One region of the Bacillus sp. CZDM1 genome, then DNA from elsewhere that is predicted to be linked to it. Evidence: riboswitches for the same ligand, from Rfam matches in the RefSeq annotation. Region 1 holds a riboswitch; the other holds the start of a gene.

The links. A riboswitch is a leader RNA that binds a small molecule or an ion and turns the genes downstream of it on or off. The one in region 1 is predicted to bind cobalamin.
Region 2: linked by a shared signal. The riboswitch ahead of ACY3XC_RS11740 (ABC transporter substrate-binding protein) and the one ahead of metE (5-methyltetrahydropteroyltriglutamate--homocysteine S-methyltransferase) in region 1 are both predicted to bind cobalamin.

What each region holds. Positions count from the first base shown of each region.
Region 1 covers NZ_JBUESO010000004.1:448,329-451,542, forward strand. The annotation lists gene ACY3XC_RS12415 (ribonucleoside-diphosphate reductase subunit alpha) at 1-503, opposite strand, end outside; cobalamin riboswitch at 662-839, opposite strand; cobalamin riboswitch at 987-1,167, shown strand; gene metE (5-methyltetrahydropteroyltriglutamate--homocysteine S-methyltransferase) at 1,329-3,214, shown strand, end outside.
Region 2 covers NZ_JBUESO010000004.1:303,965-307,178, forward strand. The annotation lists gene ACY3XC_RS11735 (FecCD family ABC transporter permease) at 1-641, opposite strand, end outside; gene ACY3XC_RS11740 (ABC transporter substrate-binding protein) at 607-1,572, opposite strand; cobalamin riboswitch at 1,734-1,926, opposite strand; gene ribH (6,7-dimethyl-8-ribityllumazine synthase) at 2,000-2,467, opposite strand; gene ribB (3,4-dihydroxy-2-butanone-4-phosphate synthase) at 2,495-3,214, opposite strand, start outside.

The DNA of each region.
Region 1 (3,214 bases):
ATGGCGATAATCATAAACCGTTCTTGAGGCAATTCGTATAGGTTTCCTTCGTAATCTTTTGCTAAGTAACGATCTGCTAGTAAAAACAACCCTATATAATTAAACAAATAATCCCGTTCTGACGATATTTCTGCTCCTAATATTTCAATCTCTTCTTTTGTGTAATCTTGTAATAGATCCTTAGAGTAGATTCCTATTCTAGTTAATTCAGCAATCAGAATGTAAAAATCTCCGTATTTTTTTTCCGACTTATCCCCCCTGCTTTTTGACGCATTCTGATAAAGTTCCTGTAAATACAGATTTGCTGCAAGAAAGGTCCAATTTGGGTCGGTCATTGAGATTTGATTTAATGCATAAAGAAGTGAGTGTTCATAAATTGAAGACTCTTCAAGATTATCAATCTTTTCAAATAATTCAGCTGTATCCAGATTATATTTTTCAGATACTCTTTTCACTGCTGCAAAAACTGTATCTTTTTCTGAATAAACACGATTTACTGCCATAGCCATTCCTCTTTTCTATCGAATTGACTTCGAGAGTGAAACAACAAAAAACCCATCAATGAAGATGGGTTCATAACGTGGAATAATCTATCATACAGTACTTAGTCACTGTAATAGTAGGCATACCCTCGTTATATCCTCCCAACTCCCGAAGAAGATAATACGTAATAATAATGGCAGGTCTCCTGACTTGTGCCTCTTCCTACTCTAATCCCTTCCCGTCCAATGACAGTGGATATGATTATTTCGTCAGCACTTACAGTTGCGGGTACAGCTCTGGATTCTCACCAGATTCCCTATTAAGTCTATACAGACACCATTAAATTTGGTCATTATCTATATTTAGTGTCACAACCTTACAATCAACACTAAATATTGTATAACAACAAATATAATATACATTATCTACTTTGACAATAACAAAAAAAATTCTCAGAAAATTATGTACGAATGTTTTTTTGTATGTTATATTAATTGGCAATTACATATCGTGTAAGAATTGGTGCCAAGCTGAGGCTTGGCTTAAAAGGGAAGAACGGTGTAATTCCGTCGCTGTCCCGCAACTGTAATTCGGAGTGAATCACAAATACCACTGTCTTTTGATGGGAAGGTGTGATGAACATTGATGATGAGCCAGGAGACCTGCCAATTCTAGTACACACCAAATACCTACGTGGAATAGGTGGTGACCTTCGTACGACAAACGAGTTATGAGTTGTTTGATTTCTTAGACATACCTTTAACTTGAATGTATAGCCATTTCCTTTTCATGGAGATGGCTTTTTTGTATTTGGAATATGTAAATGTAAAGGAGGAATGGTAAAAATGAATTTAGTGAGTACAGCCATTGGTTACCCCTACATTGGTGGTAATCGAGAGTGGAAACGCTGTGTGGAATCTTTTTGGAAGGATCAGATATCAGAGGAAGAGTTTATCTTTGAGATGAAGACCATACGCTTGAATCATTTGAGGCACCAGCAAACATTAGGATTAGACATTCTCACGGTCGGAGATTTTACTTTTTATGACCGTATGCTAGATCTCGCGACCATGTTCGGTTTAATTCCAGCCCGTTATAAATGGAAAAGTGAAAAGGTAGATTTAACAACTTATTACGCAATGGCACGTGGAGCAAACAATGTTGTAGCTTCTGAAATGACAAAGTGGTTTAATACAAACTACCATTACATTGTTCCTGAGTATGAAGACAAGCCACTAAAATTAACTCAAAACTACATTTTAGATTATTTTTTAGAAGCGAAGTTTGAACTAGGTCTAATTACAAAGCCGACCATTATAGGTCCCTATTCTTTTGTTCAATTATCGAAGGGTTATGATTCACTATCCAAAGCATCCTTTATTTTAAGACTCTTACCTCTTTATGCTCAAGTACTCCAACAACTTGTAGATGCAGGGGCAGAGTGGATTCAAGTGGAAGAACCAGCATTAGTCCTTTCACTAGCACCTGAAGATGTAAAACTAGTTCAACAAATTTATAAACAATTAAGAGTTGAAGTCCCAGCAGCGAAATTGATGTTACAAACCTATTTTGAAGGACTATCAGCGTATGAAGAGCTCATTCAATTACCTGTTGCAGGAGTTGGTCTTGATTTTATTCATGGTGCTGATGAGAATATGTCTTCACTCCGTAAATACGGATTCCCAGAAGATAAAGTATTAGGGATTGGAATCATAAATGGGCGTGATATTTGGCGGGCAAATTTGGCTGAAAAAGCAATGATGACAAAAGCAATTTTATCTTTAAGCGGTGTAAAGGAAGCTTGGGTTCAATCTTCTTGCAGTATGCAGCATGTTCCGGTGACAACTAAATCTGAAAAGACTCTTGATGCAACATTACTAAATGCATTATCCTTCGCCGATGAGAAAATCATTGAGTTAACACACATAAAATCCTTTGTTTCAGACGAGAATTGGTCAGGAAATAAAAGTGTGTCACAAAGTATGGCGGCTATTCAAGCCTTAGAACAGCATGAGACGAGGAAAAACACACGTGTGAAGGAGCTTTTGTTACAAGTTAAACCTGAGAATTTCACACGTCCAATGCCATTTAAGGAACGTCAACCTTTACAGCAAGCGTCGTTACAATTACCAGATTTTCCAACAACAACAATTGGCAGCTTCCCACAATCGGATCAAGTAAAACGAACACGAACAGCATGGCGCAAAAATGAAATAACAGACTCTGATTACGCTGCGTTTGTGAAAAGTGAAACAGCACGTTGGATAGAAATCCAAGAAGAAATAGGCCTTGATGTCCTCGTTCATGGTGAATTTGAAAGAACAGATATGGTCGAATTCTTTGGTGAAAAGCTGAAAGGTTTTGCTTTTACAGAAAAAGCCTGGGTGGTATCATATGGGTCACGTTCTGTAAAACCACCGATTATCTACGGTGACATCGAGTGGACATGGCCAATGACTGTGAAGGAAGTAGTAGAAGCACAGCAATTAACGTCTAAGTATGTTAAAGGAATGTTAACAGGCCCTGTCACCATCTTAAATTGGTCTTTTGTCCGTGATGATCTTTCTCGTGAACATGTAGCCAACCAAATTGCCTTAGCCCTGAAGGAAGAAATTCAAGCATTAGAAAATGCGGGCATCGCTATTATTCAGGTGGATGAACCCGCATTACGTGAGGGCTTGCCACTAAGAAAAGAAGACTGGAAAGAATATTTATTATGGGCAGTAAATGC
Region 2 (3,214 bases), 140 kb from region 1:
ATTTTTATGTATTCCCAGCCTCTCATCGATACGCTACCTAAAAGCCAGCCAATAATCTGCCTAAGTTCATCACCGGTTAAAGCAATCATGAGTGAAATAATCGCACCGAGAAAGGAACTAAAGATGATTCCTGTTAAGATAATCGTTTCCACCCTCATCGAGCGTTCAATTTTTCGGGCAAAAGCTAACACTAAAAATATCGTAACCCATGAAAATAAGATACTGAGTAAGGGCAGCGTGAAGCTTCCAATAAAAGGGATTGATAATTGGAAAAATAATGTGAGGACCGCCCCCACGGACGCGCCCGATGATACACCTAACGTATAGGGGTCCGCTAAAGGATTCCTTAATAGACCTTGAAAGGCTGCTCCTGCAATGGCGAGAGATGCTCCTACTAAACCAGCCAATATAACTCGTGGCAAACGAATGTTTAAAACGATACTCGAAAACATGGGGTCAATTTGATCTAGTGAAATAAAGCCAAATAGCTTCGACATGATGATTTGGATAATGGTAAAGATAGGAACCGAAACGGTTCCTATCGAAATTCCTAATAAAATTGAAAGGAGCAGGAAGCTTCCTGCTATCAAATAGGCTAATACTTTATTATTTAAAAATTTCCGGATAGACAGCCTTTGCAAGTTCCTCTACTCCTTCTACAATCCTTGGGCCTGAACGTGTAACAGTATCAGAATCCACATCGATGACTTGCTTGGTTTTTATTGCATTGACATTTTCCCAACCCTGTCTGCTTAACAATAGTTCTGTTGCATTTTCCGTATAAAATCCATATGTAGTAATGATGACATCTGGGTTTCGCTCAATGATTGATTCTTGATCCATTTTAATCCAGCCTTCTTGATCGCTTGCAATATTTTCAGCATTAATCAAACTGATCATTTCATCCATAAATGTGTTTTTTCCGGTTGTAAACACATCCGGAGCAGGAGATACTTCTACAAACACCTTTTTCTTTTCGTTTATTTCTTCAGCTTTGGCTTTAATTTCTGTTAATTTATCCTGCATCCCTTTAATTAGTTCTTCAGCTGCTTTTGTTTCACCAGTTGCTTTTCCAATCATGTTGATCGTATCATACACCTGTTCAAAATTGAGTGCATCATTAATGATTAAAACAGCAATTCCAGCATCTCTAAGCTGTTGGAGTCCTTCTTTCCCATTATCAGCAGTTGATTCATGTGCCAATACTAGATTGGGTTGTAAAGAAATAATTTTTTCGATGTTTAGGTTCATATCACCGATCTTCTCTTTTGATGCAACATCCTCCGGATAGTTGTCAAAATTAGATACACCCACAACTTCTTCACCAAGTCCCAGCGCAAAAGCAATCTCTGTATTACTTGGAATCACAGAAACAATTTTTTCTGGTTTTGCCTCAATTGTAACCTCATTATCTAAAGAATCTTTAATGGTTACGGGAAAGGCCGTTTCCACTCCTTTTTGCTCAGTGCTGCTGTTTTCTTGATCCTTCACAGGTTCTTTCTGTTCCCCACATGCTGCTAAAGCACCTATTGTTAATAAAAGAATAAGTAATAATGATGATAATTTTTTCATTGTTCTTCCCCCTAATGACTTTGCGTCAAAATACATCATTAAAAATGCCTGCACCTAAAAAACAAAAAACATCTCTACGATTAGTAGAGATGTTGGTTTGATTAGATTCCATTATAAAAAATGACTCTAGTCGTCCACACCTCCCTATCCTCGTAGGTTTTTTGGGGCACAAGAATTAGGCAGGTTTCCTGGCTCATGGTCATAGCTTCCTACGTCTTCCCATCAAATTGACAGTGACATAATGTAGGTTGCTCCCATTTACAGTGGCGGGACCGCGTTGGCATTTAACCAAACTTCCCTTTTAAGCTAAAAACTTTAAAAAAGTTTTTAAGCACCTATTCTACAAATATTTTTATGATAGACCTATTATATCGAATAAAAATTCAAAATGTATCATTTCCCACAAATTTCTTCAAAAAAGATCTTATTATTCCATATTTCGGATTAAATTAGCCATTTCTATAGCGCCAGTTGCTACATCCCAGCCCTTATTACCAGCTTTTGTTCCTGCACGCTCAATTGCTTGTTCAATCGAATCTGTTGTTAAAACTCCAAAAATAACGGGGATACCGCTATCCAGATTAATCCTTGAAACACCCTTGGCTACTTCATTACATACATAGTCAAAATGTGGAGTAGAACCGCGAATAACGGTGCCTAATGTAATAACAGCATCATACTTTTTACTATTCGCCAATTTTTGAGCAATTAGCGGAATTTCAAATGCTCCTGGCACCCAAGCGATGTCCACATCTCCATCACTTACCCCATGTCTTTTTAAGGCGTCCTGCGCACCGCTTAACAATTTGCTCGTAATAAACTCATTAAAACGTCCGACAACAATTCCGATTTTTAAACCTGAGCCTACTAAATTACCTTCATAAAAATTACCCATGATAATACCTCCATAAATGTTAATGTTTTATTTTTTTACCTTTTCATCTAGTATTTCCATTTGCAAGGGAACCGTTTCAATGATTTCAAGATCATAGCCCTTAATGCCTTTGATTTTTCGCGGATTATTGGTTAACAACTTCATTTTTCTAATCCCTAAATCCTTTAATATTTGGGCACCGATTCCAAATTCCCTTAGTTCTTCTCCAGTACCATTCTTTTCATTTTCGTCTAAGGTGTTATGACCATCCTCCCGTAATTTATTTAGTAAACCACGGCCTCCCTGACGTATATATAGGAGCACACCATTTCCTTCTTGTTCAATTTGTGATAATGCTACATGTAACTGTGGTTTGCACTGACATTGGAACGAACCAAAAACATCGCCTGTTAAACACTCTGAATGCACACGAACAAGGATAGGATGATCAGGATTTATTTCACCTTTTACTAATGCTAAATGTTCTTTACCATCAATTACGTTTGAATACCCTGCAGCCTTAAATTCACCAAATTCCGTTGGTAAATTGATTTCGATTTCGCGTTTGACTAGTTTGTCTTTTTTATTGCGGTATTCAATCAAATCTTTTATGGTAATCATCTTCACATTAAGCTCATCGGCAATTTTACGCAACTCCGGAACGCGTGCCATTGTGCCATCGTCGTTCATGATTTCACAAATGACACCAGCAGGCTTAGAGCCGCATAGTCTTGCTAAATCCACGGCCGCTTCGGTGTGTCCTGTTCT